Regions from separate parts of the Hydrogenoanaerobacterium sp. genome, predicted to be linked through region 2. Evidence: predicted binding sites of a transcription regulator. Region 2 holds the regulator's gene; the other holds the start of a gene.
The links. Region 2 encodes Rex, which represses fermentation and respiration genes when NADH is low (regulators of the CRP and FNR family bind a similar motif). Its sites were predicted from a motif close to ATTGTTAANNNNTTAACAAT; they were not measured.
Positions count from the first base shown of each region.

Region 1: the regulator Rex is predicted to act here: its motif matches at 5,189-5,208, upstream of RTV33_RS03215 (flavocytochrome c).

Region 1 is NZ_DALZQO010000003.1:50,970-58,713, forward strand. Features, by position in the region: gene RTV33_RS03185 (ABC transporter permease) at 1-633, shown strand, start outside; gene RTV33_RS03190 (ABC transporter permease) at 623-1,561, shown strand; gene RTV33_RS03195 (FCD domain-containing protein) at 1,632-2,333, shown strand; gene RTV33_RS03200 (alpha/beta hydrolase family protein) at 2,395-3,183, opposite strand; gene RTV33_RS03205 (DMT family transporter) at 3,427-4,302, opposite strand; gene RTV33_RS03210 (GNAT family N-acetyltransferase) at 4,334-4,819, opposite strand; gene RTV33_RS03215 (flavocytochrome c) at 5,254-7,062, shown strand; gene RTV33_RS03220 (TetR/AcrR family transcriptional regulator) at 7,181-7,744, shown strand, end outside.
Region 2 is NZ_DALZQO010000008.1:76,490-84,233, reverse strand. Features, by position in the region: gene mtaB (tRNA (N(6)-L-threonylcarbamoyladenosine(37)-C(2))-methylthiotransferase MtaB) at 1-507, opposite strand, end outside; gene RTV33_RS06850 (HPr family phosphocarrier protein) at 845-1,075, shown strand; gene RTV33_RS06845 (D-alanyl-D-alanine carboxypeptidase family protein) at 1,207-2,397, shown strand; gene RTV33_RS06840 (glucose-6-phosphate isomerase) at 2,508-3,845, shown strand; gene RTV33_RS06835 (hypothetical protein) at 3,909-4,319, shown strand; gene RTV33_RS06830 (hypothetical protein) at 4,418-4,558, opposite strand; gene RTV33_RS06825 (helix-turn-helix transcriptional regulator) at 4,659-4,919, shown strand; gene RTV33_RS06820 (redox-sensing transcriptional repressor Rex) at 4,956-5,615, opposite strand; gene RTV33_RS06815 (isocitrate/isopropylmalate family dehydrogenase) at 5,639-6,799, opposite strand; gene RTV33_RS06810 (permease) at 6,917-7,744, opposite strand, start outside.

The DNA.
Region 1 (7,744 bases), on a different contig from region 2:
TACTTTTCACTCGGTATCATAAACCACATTCTGCGCGACCCTGCAGCGGGCTTTCTTGCATCCTTTAAGTTTGCTGAAACCTCGCGTCTTTCCAGACTGCTGCCGGGCACCAGCATCCACAGTGGTATTATCATAGCACTTGTTGTAGCTACTCTGGGTTATTTTTACCTGTACAAGAGCAAGCGCGGCTATGAAATCCGTATGGTGGGTAAAAACCCGGAATTCTCTGCTTATTCCGGAATTCCTGTTAAAAAAGTTTTGCTGAATGCGCAGATTTTGGGCGGCTTTGTTGCCGGTATGGGCGGCGCTGTTGAGGTTTTGGGAATGTACAAGCGTTTTCAATATCAAGGGCTTACAAACCACGGATTTGATGGAATTTTGGTGGGAATTATTGCGGGATACAACCCCAAGCTGGTTCCGCTTGCTGCCGCATTCCTCGCATACGTTCGTGTAGGTGCCGACGTAATGGCACGTACCGATGATATTCCAATCGAGCTTGTAAGTATTATTCAGGCAATCATTATTATGCTTGTAGTTGCTGAACGCTTCCTCCACAAGCTCAAACATAAGAAGCTGGTGGAAGCAGCTGAGAAACAGCTTAGTATTAAGGAGGTGGCGGTAAATGGGCAATAATGTGATGTCAGCAATTTTTTCCGCCGAATTTGTTTATTCTGTCATCCGTGTTACAACACCACTTCTTTTTGCAGCGCTTGCCGCGCTGATTTGCAACCGCGGCGGTGTACTGCACATTGCTTTTGAAGGTACTATGCTTACCGCTGCATTCTGCGGCGTGGTTGGCAGTGCGTATTCCCAGAGTCTTCTGGTTGGTCTTCTGTCCGGCCTTGCAGGCGGTATTGCAATCATGGTACTGCTTGGCTACTTTAACCTTGTGCTTAACGCAAACGTGGTTCTCACAGGTATTGCACTCAATACGTTTGCCTCCGGCGGTACCATCTTTATGCTGTATGTTTTGGTGCAAGATAAGGGCTTGTCCACTTCTCTGCCCAGCCTTACCTTTCCAAACATACAAATTCCGATTATCAAAGACATCCCTGTTTTGGGGTCTATCCTTTCAGGACATAATGTTCTCACTTACCTCAGTTTCCTCTCTGTTATCGTGGTCTATCTTCTTATCTTTAAAACACCGCTTGGTCTGCGCATTCGTACCGTTGGTGAAAACCCGAATGCCGCATCCTCCGTTGGTATCAATGTAGTCAAGACAAAGTTTATTACGCTCATTATTGGTGGCTTTTTTGCTTCTCTTGGCGGAATTTACATGTCTATGGGTTATCTTTCTTGGTTCGCGCGAGACATGGTCGCCGGCCGTGGCTTCATGGGTATTGCCGCCCAGAACCTGGGCAATGCCGCACCAATTCCGACGTTCCTCTCTGCATTGGCATTTGGTGTAGCAAACGCACTTTCTAATGTTCTTCAGACGATTAATGTTCCGGCTGAAGCCGTTCAGGCAATCCCTTACGTTGCAACGCTCATTGGTCTGGCTGCTTATTCTTCCTCCGTGAAAAAGGGTAAGAAAAAGGTAAAGGAAGCTTCAAAAGATTAGTGATGATATTGTAAAAATAGCTCATTAATGCTAAAATGGTAAATATTACTGTTGGATGGTGGTGTTAAAAATGGCTTACAGTGTTCAGGCTGCTAATATAGTTTTTAACTATATTGTACAGAAAATTAAGACCGGGGAATGGCTGCCTGGCACAAAGATCGAAACAGAAGTTCAGCTGTGTGAAAAGCTGAATGTCAGCCGGATCGCTGTTCGGCAGGCGTTGGAGAAGCTCTCTACACTTTCTGTTTTGCGAAAGGTGCAGGGTTCTGGTACTTATGTTGAGGAGTTTGAGAATGCTACGCTGTTGGGGCTGCCGTATTTTGCAACAACAAGGCGGACAATGATTACCATACTTGAGTTTCGTCGTATGTTTGATTCCTACAATGCCGAGCTATTTATCAGCAAATATACCGATGAAGATCTAAAACTTCTGGAACAAAATTATGAAGAGATGAAGAAATCGGTTCATGATCGAAAGAAGTTTCGGTATTGCGACAATGAGTTTCATCAGATCATTGCAAAAGGTACGCGAAATGCGATTATTGCTCAGATATCCAATCTGTTTACGGGGCTTTTAACCGAGCATCAGACGGTGCTGTACCACAATGTTGGCCCTGAACATGCCATCCAATATCATGGAATGATATTAGACTGCATACGAGACAAAAACGCGGAGCTTGCTGCCATCTACTCCCGCATGCACATCGAAAATTCGCTTCAAAAGCTGTTGGAGAAGACCGATGAAGATTTTGTTTCGGAATACGAAGTATAATGAACCAATTCATAAGAAAGAGCGGATGCTAATGCATCCGCTCTTTCGCATTTTATAAGGCCTACAGCCATTGAATGAACTGGCCGATGCACTTATCCCAATAGGCCCAATCATGTAAGCCGTCGCCATCGCAGAAGGTAGTGTCGCTGCCGGCTTCTTTTAGCTTTTCGTAAAGGGCAACATTCATGTCGTGGTTCGCAACGTCCTGAATACCGCAGAAAATATAGCTTCTTGGTTTATGCTCTGCGTGGGTGAGGCCACCCGCAAGCTTATAAAGGTCATGGTTTGTGCCCGGAATTTTATCGGTTCCATCAAAAATAAGATCATAGCGGAAGAAATCAAAGCCCATTGCTTTCATACGTCCTTCCAGCACAGGGGGGTTCACAGCGCCCGAAAGGCAGCCGAATGCCCCATACTGCTCCGGCTTTGAGAGTGCACACTTAGATGCCCCATAGCCACCCATAGAGGGTCCTGCAATGAAATTATCCTCGCGCTTTGAAGAAAGATGGAAAGTTGCCTGCACAAAGTGGGGCAGCTCCTCGGTAATAAAGTCGAAGTAATCGTGCCCGCTGACCGCGTTGGTATAAAAACCGTTTTGGCCAGATGGCATTACAACAGCGATGCCCTTTTCCTCAGCGTATCGCTCAATGTTGGTGTGGCGCAGCCACGAGGAATAATCATCCAAGGCGCCATGGAGAAGATAAAGCGTTTTGTGCTTTTTGCCCTCGGGGTAAATTTCGCTGTAAGAAGCATGCAGGCAGTCGTTGTCGGGCATACTCGGTATCAAGACGTTTAAGGTCACATGGTTTTTCAGTGCTTTGGAAAAGAAATTGCACTGGCAAAGAATCATTTATAATTGCCCCCTTCTGATTACATATAGAACTAGTATAACCTTTTTGCAGGTGGCATAAAAAGGACACATGTCTTTTTTCCTTAATCAAAATATGGAACTGGAAGCGGAATATAAGTTTCGGAGGAATAATTGTTAGAAATGGGCAAAATAGATGAGATTCACTCCATACAGTTGGAAAAGCAAACCCTCTCACACGATATCGTGCAAGAAGGCTTTTGGTAACAGCATCCTAGAAAATGCTCATTTTACAGCTCGATCTGCGTTGAACAACTGATTAAAGGCAGTTCCTCCCAAAATCAATAATCCACCCACAATTTGCAGCGCAGATAGCCTTTCATGCAAAAAAATCGCAGAAAAAATCAGTGCAGAGGATGGATCGATATAGCTCATAACAGAGATGGTCTGCCCCGGCAGCTCCTGCATGGACGAGAAATATAAGTAACAGGCAATGCCGGTATGCAAGATACCCACAACAACAACCAGTAGGAGATCATTTCCGGCAGGTATATGCAGTATGCTACCGGTTGTAACAATAACATATACCGCCATAACGAATGACGATATCAACAGTTGTATAAACGTGCTTTCTAAGCCGGATAGGCCTTTTATAAATTTGTTGACTATCATCAGCGTGGCATACAACAGTGCAGCAGTAAGACCATAGATCACTCCAAGTGAGGAATCGGCTCCGTTAACGCTTGTACCATTGATAATCATCATGCCAATAATAGCCGCTGCTATACCAACTGCTTTGCTGCAGGTTATTTTCTCCTTAAAGAGGATGGATGAGAGCAAAAACACCACAATTGGTGCACTATAATACAACAATGTTGCCGCGCTCACCGTAGCATGACGATAGGCTTCAAACAAAAAAGCCCAACCGCCCCCCAAAACAGTTCCGGCAACCATTAATTGAGGCAGATTTTTTCGAATGCCCTTTCTATCAATCGGTTGTTTCCTCAGTAAAAGCACCGTTGCGAGAAAAATGCTGCCTATAATTGTGCGCCATAAAACAATGACGGTACTTGGCAGAGTAATGTTTTTTACAAAAATCCCTATGCTTCCGAATATCAGCATTGCAATGGTCAGCTTTAGTTCCGGACTTTTTTTCATCATATCCCGTATATCCTATCTGTCAGTTTAGCACTTAGCCTTGTGAATTTTGATATGCAATACGCGGTGTACCGTCCTCCACATAAACCGTTCCGCACTGCTTAAACCCTGTTTTAGCAAAAACTTTTTGCATTGGTATATTGTCTTTGTGGGTATCGGCACGAACATTGCCAAAATTATGAACACACCAATTCATGCAAAAGGTGGCAACCCCATGTCCGCTTGTTGCCGCCAAGCGGTGAACCGTCACATACGGTTTATCGTTCAGCCACGAGCCATCATAGATTTTTTCGTAGGTGGGCTCTCTATCATTCAGCAGGCAAAATGCTCCAACAATCTCGCCTGCATCTATGCAGATGTAACTGATGCTTTTTTCAATGTCATCAATAATCAAATCGCGTGAAGGATGGCCGTTTTGCCATTGAGTTGGATTCCCATGTTCCCTCATAAACTGGCGCGCTTTTGTGTAAAGCTCCATCAAGGTTTCTAAATCTTTCAATTTTGCCTTTTGAATCTCCACTGTATACTCCTCCCGATTGTGCTTTATAAATTTGATGCGCAAACGTTTCAATTTATTATATCATAACCCGGTCTTAAAACACAGTTTTGCACTTGCGCATAGCGCAAGTTTGCGTGCTAAGGCACGCAAAGACCGTTTCCGATGTAATAAAACATATTTGCCAAACGGCAAGTACCGCGCTGCGCGCGGCATTCAGCCAAAGGCTGAATGTTGTTTTATTATATCATAAAAAGCGTAGCATTTGCGAGGGCTTACTCTTCAGCTTTAATCCTGCAGGGTTAGATATAAAAGAGGAAAGGAAATTAGTAACAGCTTTTTATTAGAAAATTTTAATGATTTGTTAATTTCATGTTGACAAAAAGCAAAAACATTGTTATTATTTTATCGAACACATTATAGAACGATGTTCTAATTGTTTGGAAAGAGGAGACACAATGAAAAAGTTATTAAATCGAGCACTATGTGTATTGCTGTCTGTTGCTATGGTTTTTACTGTAACGGCATGCACAGGCAAAGGTGCCTCATCATCGCAAGCAGAAGCAGGCAAGTTTAAAGCTGGTACCTACACAGCGGCGGCCAAAGGAATGGGCGGCGATGTTGCGGTTGAAGTTGTTCTGACCGCAGATAAAATTGAAAGCATAAAGGTAACCTCTCACAAAGAAACACCGGGAATCGGTGACCTGCCCATTGAACAGATTCCTAACAAAATTGTTGAAATTCAGGGGCTTGGCGTAGATACCGTAGCAGGAGCAACTATAACGAGCTCGGCAATTATAGCTGCGGTGACAGACTGCTTAAAACAGGCAGGTGCTGACACAGAAGCGCTTAAAGCGATAAAGGGTGATGCTGCTCAAAAAGCAGAAGATGTAACCCTTGATGCCGACGTTGTTGTTATTGGTGCAGGCGGTGCAGGCCTTGCAGCAGCCGTTACAGCACATCAGGCAGGAAGCTCGGTAATCGTTATTGAAAAAATGCCAAAGGTTGGCGGAAACACCATACTGGCCGGCGGTGCACTCAACGCTGTTGATGAGGGAAGCGAAACAGCAATTGCCAATGACGACTCGGTTGAAAAACACTATACCCAAACCTTTGAGGGCGGCGATAAACAGGGTGACCCTGAGCTGGTTCGCACACTTGTAACAAATGCTTGGGCTGGAGTAGAATGGCTAAAAGGCATGGGCATGGAGTTTAAACCCGGTACATTTACAGTTCTGGGCGGTATGTGGCCAAGGGCACACAAACCCGTTGATCCTGTGGGAACAGGCTTCTTCAACACTTATACTAAGTACATCGATGCCAATGATAATATCGAAGTGATGCTTAATACAAAGGCTACCGAGCTTATTGTAAAAGACGGTAGAGTAAGCGGTGTAATTGCAGAAGGCGAAACCGGAAATAAGGTTACACTCAATGCAAAAAATGGTGTTGTAATGGCAACAGGCGGCTTTGCCGGAAATGTTGAAATGCGCCAGAAGTACAATACAAAATGGGCTACGCTTGATGACTCCGTTAAATCTACAAACCATGCAGGCGCAACAGGCGACGGTATTATACTGGCTGAAGCTGTAGATGCGCAGCTGGTTCAGATGGAAAACATTCAACTGCTGCCGATGGGAGACCCTGAGACAGGCAGCCTGAGCGGAAACATTGAGATGGGTGTTGAAAACAGAATCTTTGTAAACGACGAAGGAAAACGATTTGTTGATGAGGGCGCACGCCGTGATGTAATGACGGCCGCACTGTTTGAACAGACGAACAATCATATGTGGATTGTATTGGACAGCCATGACTACCCCACAGGCGACGAGAAGAACAACTTTAACGAATCGGTAAATGAGCTTATTGCTGCAGGCCGCGCATTTAAGGGTGAAACCCTGGAAGAGCTTGCAGGAAAAATAGGTGTTGACCCGGCTAACCTTACTGCAGCCGTAGAGGACTTTAACAAGCATGTAGATAGTAAGGAAAAGGATTCGTTTGGCAGAACACTTTACAAAGATAAGATTGATAAAGGGCCTTTCTATGCAGCACCGCGTATTCCCACTGTTCACCACACAATGGGTGGTGTAAAAATTAATAAGGATGCACAGGTTATTGACAAGAACGAAAAGGTGATTCCCGGTTTGTATGCAGCCGGAGAGGTAACCGGAGGAATTCACGGTACAAACCGTTTGGGCGGTAATGCGCTTACCGATATTCTTGTTTTTGGCAGAATCGCGGGTGCATCGGCTGCACAGGCTAAGTAATTTTTAAAGTATAGTTTTTATAGATTTAACGTCCGACAAAATATTCGGGCGTTAAATCTTTTTTTAGCAATATGTGGTATAATTGCCTAAAAGGCAAATTTGACAGGAGGTGCTGAAGGTGAGGGAAAGCCCAAAAAAGAGCCAAAAAAGACAGGAGCTGATTCAGACCATCATAGAGGTTGTCAACAGGTTTGGCTATGAGAATTTGACAATTCGTGATATCTGCAGAGAAGCGAGCATATCAATCGGCACCTTTTATCATTATTTTGATGAAAAGTCTGATGTAGTTCGTATACTGTTTAAAGGCATCGATGATTATTTTGAAGACAGTGTTCAGCCTACGTTTGGCAACGATGAACTGGAGAACATTCTGACCTTTGTATCGGAGTATGCTCTGTACTGTCACAAGAGCGGCGTTGCCATTACCAGGGAAATTAGCACGGCCCCGCTGATTAATACAAGCCGCAACTATCTCTCTAGCCAGCGGCGCAAGCTTTCCATTATCATTGAAGGCGTTGTTACACGCGGTCAGCAAAAAAATCAGATAACCCGTGAGCTTTCTGTTGCACAAATAGCTCAAATGGTTTTAGTTGGTATGCGCGGCTATGCTGCCGACTGGGCAAAGAATGAAGGCTCTTATGATATTGTAGAAGCGGTTAAAAGCCATTTTATCGTTTTTAAT
Region 2 (7,744 bases):
GCGTACGGGGCCGCGCGCCATGGGTATAATGCAGTAGGAGCAGTAGCGGTCGCAGCCGTCCTGCACCTTGATGAACGCACGGGTGCGGTCAAGAAACTGGCTCGCCTTCATGCTCTCAAACTTCTCGCCCCGCTCATGCGGAGTAATATCGATGACGCGCTCACCTGTTTCCAAATATTTTTGAATGTTGGTAAGCAGGCTGCTGCGGTTGTACGAGCCCGTAATCACATCGGCCTCAGGAATTTTCTCTGCCGCGTCGGGGAACGCCTGCGGAAAGCAGCCGGTAAGTGCGGCTACCGCCAGCGGGTTGGCACGTTTAAACCGGCGCAGGGCCTGTCTTGTTTTTTTATCGCCTGAAGAGGTCACCGTGCAGGAATTGATCACGAAAATATCCGCCCCGGAATCGGGTGGGACAATATCAAACCCATTATCATAAAAAATCTGCTCTAAAATTTGTGTTTCATACTGGTTCACCTTGCAGCCCAGTGTGTAAAAAGCGGCTCTCATGTTCGCCCTCCATTTTTTATTTAAATAAAGCTTGCCGCACCGGCCGTCATAATTCGACGCACCCTGCGCGGCAACCAAATTTTGTCTAGATGGTTTTTCGATAAAGAACGAAGAAAACAGGTATAAAATTTGCTGCACAGCAGCTTTCAAACCAATGTCATAATGCTTGCGGGTTAGTGGGTAAATAAATTTGTTGCAAAAGCCTATTTCCTATGTATTATTATAATAAATTTCACAGATAATTACAATTAGCAGTTGACTTAAAAACCCACGGCTGATATATTGTAATTATGGTAATAATCCTTACAAATTATAATAGAAATGGAGGATTGCTGTTATGAAAGAAGTTACGATTCTTCTCAACACAATCAATGATGTCAAGATTTTTGTAAACACCGTTTCCAAGTACGATTTTGATGTGGATCTGATCTCAGGCAGATACGCAATCGATGCAAAATCGATTATGGGTATTTTTAGCCTCGACCTGTCTAAACCGATTAAAATGCAGGTGTACAGTGACAACTGCGACTCGTTTATGGACGAGATTAAGTCTTTCATTGTGTCATAACCAAATAAACAACATAAATAGCTGGGTGGCATTTTTTTAGATGCTGTCCAGCTATCCTGCATGAAGGCACATTTTTTACTCCCTTGTCTGCATACACTAGTAGCAACATGTGAACGAATGGGAGTGCTTTTATGTCTGCAATAGGTAAACGAACCCTTGCTTTATTTTTGGCATTTTTACTGTGTGCATTCGGCGCACAGCCCGCGCTCGCCAGCGAGGCGGAAAACCAGGACGTTTCGCTCCCTGTGGAGCAAAGCAACCTTGCAATGAATGTAAAATCAGCAATTTTGCTGGAGCAAACCACCGGACAGGTACTGTACGAACAAAACGCCGATGAGCTGATGCCACCCGCTTCGATTACAAAAATTATGACGCTGCTTTTGGTTATGGAGGCACTCGATACGGGCAAACTAAAAATGGAAGATATGATTTCCTGCTCGGAGCATGCTGCAACCATGGGCGGCAGCCAGATTTGGTTGGAACCAAATGAGCAGATGAGCGTACACGACCTGCTCAAGGCGGCGGCAATCTCCTCTGCAAACGACGCCTCGGTACTGTTGGGCGAAGCGGTAGCTGGCAGCGAAGAGGGCTTTGTGGCGATGATGAACGAACGCGCCAAGGAGCTGGGCATGAACAATACCACCTTCCGCAACGCATGCGGATTGGATGAAAAAGAGCATTTAACCACCGCGCGTGATATCGCCATTATGTCCAGTGAGTTGTTAAAGCATGACAAAATCAAAGAATACACCACCGTATGGATGGATTCGTTGCGCGGCGGCAAAACACAACTGGTAAATACCAATAAGCTGGTGCGTTTTTACGACGGCACCACCGGGCTAAAAACCGGTACAACCAACGGTGCGGGCAGTTGTCTTTCTGCCTCGGCACAGCGCAAAGGGCTTTCGCTGGTGGCGGTGGTGCTGGGTGCACCCACAAGCGATGACCGTTTTGCAGGCGCCCGCAAGCTGCTTGATTACGGCTTTGCAAACTATGCCATGGCAACCCCACCGAACATTGATGCACAGCTTAACCCCGTTAAGGTTTTACGTGGCACACAGCCCGAGGTTGCAGTGCAATATGAGTCTCCAAAGGCAATTGTGGTGAAACAGGGTGATGAGCAAAAGCTTGAGCAGCGCATCAGTCTGGTGCCGGATGTTGTTGCACCGGTTGAGGAAGGGCAGATTCTCGGTAAAGTTTTGATTTCGCTCGACAGCAACCCCATTGCCGAGTACCCGTTGAAGGCGGCTTGCGGTGTTGAGCGAATGACTTTCCCCAACGGAATGAAAAAATTATTCGGCTCGCTGATAAAGTTAAAATAAAATGAATTTATTGTGAAAAATGCATAAATTATTAATATATTCGAACAAGATACTTGCAAATAATGCTGTAATATTGTAGAATAGAGACATAGAAAGTGGAGGAATTTTAAATGGCAATGAAACTAAATGCCAACTATGTGAAGGGCTTTTTAACAGATGCTGAACTCAATGCAATTTACCCCGAGATTAAGGCTGCACATAAAACCCTGCATGAAGGCAACGGCAAAGGCAACGACTTTTTGGGCTGGTTGAATCTCCCTACCGAATACGACAAAGAAGAGTTCGCAAGAATTAAAGCTGCCGCAGAAAAAATCAAAAAAGACAGCGATATTTTAATCGTCATCGGTATCGGCGGAAGCTACCTCGGCGCACGAGCTGCCATTGAGCTGCTCCGTTCCCCTTTCTACAACAACCTGAAAAAAGACACACCTGAGATATTCTTTGCAGGCAACAACATAAACCCCGCTTATTTAAACGAAATTCTCGCGCTGTGTGAGGGAAAGGATATCTCGATTAATGTTATTTCCAAATCCGGCACCACCACCGAACCTGCCTTGGCATTTCGCATCTTCCGCGAGCTACTCGAGAAAAAATACGGTGTTGACGGTGCAAAGGGCAGAATCTACTGCACTACCGACAAAGCACGTGGCACGCTTAAGCAGCTGTGCAACGAGCAGGGCTACGAAACCTTTGGTATTCCCGATGACGTAGGCGGCAGATTTTCGGTTCTCACCGCGGTTGGCCTTTTGCCCATCGCTGTTGCCGGTATCGACATCGATTCGGTTATGGCAGGCGCGGCAGCCGCTCAGAAAGAGCTTGACAATGACGATGTTGCCTCCAACGACTGCTACCGCTATGCGGCTATTCGCAACTGTCTGTACCGCAAGGGCAAATCGATTGAAATGCTCGTCAGCTATGAGCCCGCTTTCACCATGATGGCAGAATGGTTCAAACAGCTGTTCGGCGAAAGCGAGGGCAAAGAGAACAAAGGCTTGTTCCCATCCTCCGCAACCTTCTCAACCGATCTCCACTCAATGGGCCAATACATTCAAGAGGGTGAGCGAATCCTCATCGAAACGGTTGTGGATATTAAAAAGCCCAAAACCGATTTGTTTATCGGGCGTGACGCATCCAACGCCGATGGACTCAACTTCCTGTCTGAGCAGAATATGTCCATCGTCAACAGAAAAGCGCTGGAGGGCACTATCTTGGCCCACACCGAGGGCGGCGTACCCAACATTGTACTCGAGCTCCCCGAAATGAATGAATACGAGTTTGGCTACATGGTTTACTTCTTTGAGAAAGCATGTGCGATCTCCGGTTACACTCTGGACGTCAACCCGTTTGATCAGCCGGGTGTTGAGAGCTACAAAAAGAACATGTTTGCACTGCTTGGCAAGCCGGGTTATGAAGATATGAAGGCGGAGTTGGAAGCAAAACTCAAATAAGAAGTACACAAAAATCGCCGTAGGGTGATACCAAAATACACCAAAAACTGGGAGGAATAAAACATGATTAAGCTCATTGTGGGAAACAAAGGCTCCGGTAAAACCAAAACACTCATCAATCAGATCAACGCAGCTGTTAAAACAACAACCGGCAACATTGTATGCGTCGAAAAAGGGCTTAAAATGACCTATAATATTGACCATGCGGTAAGATTGATTGATATTGAAGATTACAAGGTTGAGAACTACAGTGCTTTTTACGGCTTCCTCGCAGGTATTTTTGCAGGCAACTACGATATTTCCGAAATCTTTGTAGATGGAACGCTGAAAATTGGCGGCAAAGATTTCAACGAGTTTGCTGCATTTATCGAAAGCCTGAATGCCCTTGTTGAAGTAAGCAAGGCTACTATCATCTTTACCGTTTCCTGCGATGCATCTGAGCTTCCCGAAAGTGTTAAAAAATATATCGTCTGATTCGGGCATCCGCCCGGCAGCACAGCCTGGGCAGAGTGCTTACTCGCATAAAGCTTTTTGCTTCGGGCGGTAATAGTAAAAAATAAAAAGAGGATGGCTTAGCCATCCTCTTTTTTGTCTGTCTGCTCATCTGTAGCAATACAAATTTCCTCGGTAATTTGCTGCGCCGTTTGCAGCTGTTCGATCGCATTGGTCACCTTGTTAAACAGTACATGGTACATTTTTTCGTAGTCCGGCACTTTATCCTCTCCTTTTGACATTCAGCAGATGTCATATTTTGCTCCATTTTATCATACAATAGTTTAAATGACAATAACTAAGTGTCAAAGTTGGTGTTGTATGTATAAAAACAGAGCTACTGATGGCAGAAATAATATCTGCGGCAAGAATATAGCCAAGATACGAAAAAGTTTAAATCCTAAAGTTTCACAGCGAATGCTTGCAGATCAATTGCAAAGGCAAGGGCTTGATATTGATAAAAACGCAATTCAAAGAATTGAAAGCGGTGAGCGTTTTGTCACAGATATTGAGTTGATAGCACTTGCAGCAGTACTGAAGGTATCCCTCGAAGCACTTACAGATTGTACCTCTGGTTTATAAAAAAGGCTGCGATCAATCGATCGCAGCCTTTTGCACTTAATTTTCCGCATTGTCAGCGGTGTCTTTGTAATCGATGTCCTTTACCTTGTAGCACAGGGTCATCAGACTATCACCGAGGTGAACGTTTTCTACCGCAACATGTGGGTGCTTCATGTTAATATCGTAATGCGAATAGTTCCAGAAGCCACGCACACCAAGCTCCACGAGCTTGTCGGCAATGCGCTGTGTCGCTTCACGCGGGGTACACAAAATTGCAACATCGGGCTTGTTTTTGATGCAAAAATCTTCCATCTGGTTCATATCCATAACGGTAATGTTACGCACAACCTCGCCCACAATTTTTTCGTTGCTGTCAAACAACCCAATCAGACTGTAGCCCCTACCGTCAAACGTCATATGGTTGGCAACCGCACGGCCGAGGTTACCTACACCGATAAGAATGGTTTTATAGTTCTGATCTAGCCCGAGAATATGGGCAATTTCGCCATACAATGCCTCGACATTGTAGCCATAGCCCTGTTGACCAAACCCGCCAAAGCAGTTTAAATCCTGCCTGATCTGTGACGCGGTAAGCCCCATACGAGAGGAGAGCTCACGCGAGGAGATTCTATGTATTCCGTTTTTCAAAAGTTCACCAAGAAAGCGGTAATATCTCGGCAGTCGTCTGATAACAGAGATAGATACCTGTTTGTTCATTGCATTCACCTTTTCCAACAAATTTACAGAGATTCAATCGTCCTCATAACATAGTTGCCAAAATCTTCACAGGTAGCGCCGGTGTCGCGTCCTGTAATGGTAAGTTTTTTCTCTTCGTACATGCAGATGTCAAGTGCACGCTCCAGCTTGTTCGCCTCGGTCTGGTGGCCAATGTGCGAAAGCAGCATAACAGCCGCGCGCAGCATCGAGCAAGGGTCTGCATAGCAGCCTCTGCCTTCATCCATCATTCTGGGTGCTGAGCCATGAATTGCCTCAAACATCGCATAACGTTTGCCAAGGTTGGCACTGCCTGCGGTACCTACACCGCCCTGCATCTCTGCCGCTTCATCGGTAATGATATCGCCGTAGAGATTGGGCAGCACCATAACCTGAAAATCTTTTCTGCGCTTTTGGTCAATCAGCTTCGCCGTCATAATATCGATGTACCAGTCATCGGTTGCGATGTCGGGATACTCTTTTGCAATGTTCTGGCAAAGCTTTAAGAACTTGCCGTCGGTTGTTTTTATAACGTTTGCCTTGGTAACAATGGAAACACGGTTTTTGCCATTTTTCTTGGCGTAATCGTAAGCAAGGCGGGCGATTCTTTCCGTTCCCTCGGTGGTGGTGACGGTAAAGTCGAACGCCAGTTCATCATCTACGTTAATGCCGCAGGAACCGAGTGTATAAGCACCCTCAGTGTTCTCGCGGAAGAAAGTCCAGTCAATGCCCTCAGAGGGTACTTTTACGGGGCGTACGTTTGCAAACAGGTCAAGCTCTTTTCGCATTGCAACGTTGGCACTCTCAATGTTGGGCCACGGGTCGCCCGCACGCGGTGTGGTTGTTGGGCCTTTGAGTATAACATGGCACTCCTTCAGCTCCGCCAGCACATCGTCGGGAATCGCCTTCATGCATGCGACGCGGTTCTCAATGGTGAGCCCGTCAATCTCGCGAAACTCCACCTTGCCCGCTTTTATCTCATCCGCCAGCAGATAACGCAGCACACGCTCTGCCTCATGGGTAATGACAGGGCCAATGCCGTCGCCACCGCAAACACCAATTATAATTTTATCCAGTTTTAAATAATCCACAAAGTCTTTTACTGTTTTCATGCGCTCTACACGCGCAAGCTGCGCCTCAACCAATGCGGCAAAATGAGCCGCAGCAGCCTGTACTTTTTGTTCCATATTGGCACCCCTGTTCTATATTCGTAATCGTAATTCTATAGTTAGCTCTTATAATAAACCATTGTTAAATCGTTGTCAACGAGAAAAATATGCGAAAAAGGGCTATTATGCAATAGATTATAGCACCAACAAGGTAACGTAGCCTGCCGCCACGGACAAAGCTACAAGAAGCACTGCATATGCTGCAATGGTTTTCGCCTTAAACACGCGGCTAAGCAATACCACCTCGGGAATCGAGATTGCCATAGCACCCAAAGCAAACGCCATGGTTGCCGAAAAATTAATCGGACGCAACAGTTGCAACAGTGGTAAAATCGAAAATACATCGGCATGGATCGGTGCACCGATCAGCCCTGCAAGCAGCGGCGAAAGCACATTTTGCTGCCCGATCACGGTATTGAGTGTTTCTATCGGCACAAAGCTGATCACCGCACTCGAAAGTGCAACGCTCAGTATCATATACAGCCATGTCTGGCGCAGAACATGCCATACATTATCCACGCAGTAGCCCACGCGCGATTTCGGCTCGTGATGGCTGCATTCGCTGTGGTTATTGCAGTGCTCGTCATGGCAATGGTCGTCATGGCAGTGGTCACCGTGATGATGCCCCATATCATAGCTGATGATATTCTCTCTACCTGCAAAAGGACGTATCAGAATTGAGGTGAGTACAGCAATCAGCACCGATACCGCCACATATATTCCACCGAACTGAGCACCCATGGTGGAAAACAGTGTAACCACCGCACCGCCGTTGAGTAAAGCCGCAGATGTGAGGTAGCACAGCGCAACCTGCACCGGTACGCCCACCGAAATCAGGCCCATCACCACAGGGATGATGGTGCAACTGCAAAACGGCGAAGCCACACCCAGTGCCAGTGCGAGAAGATAGCCCCACACACTGCCCAGCGCCGACAGCTTCTTTTTCAGGCGATCGAACGGAAT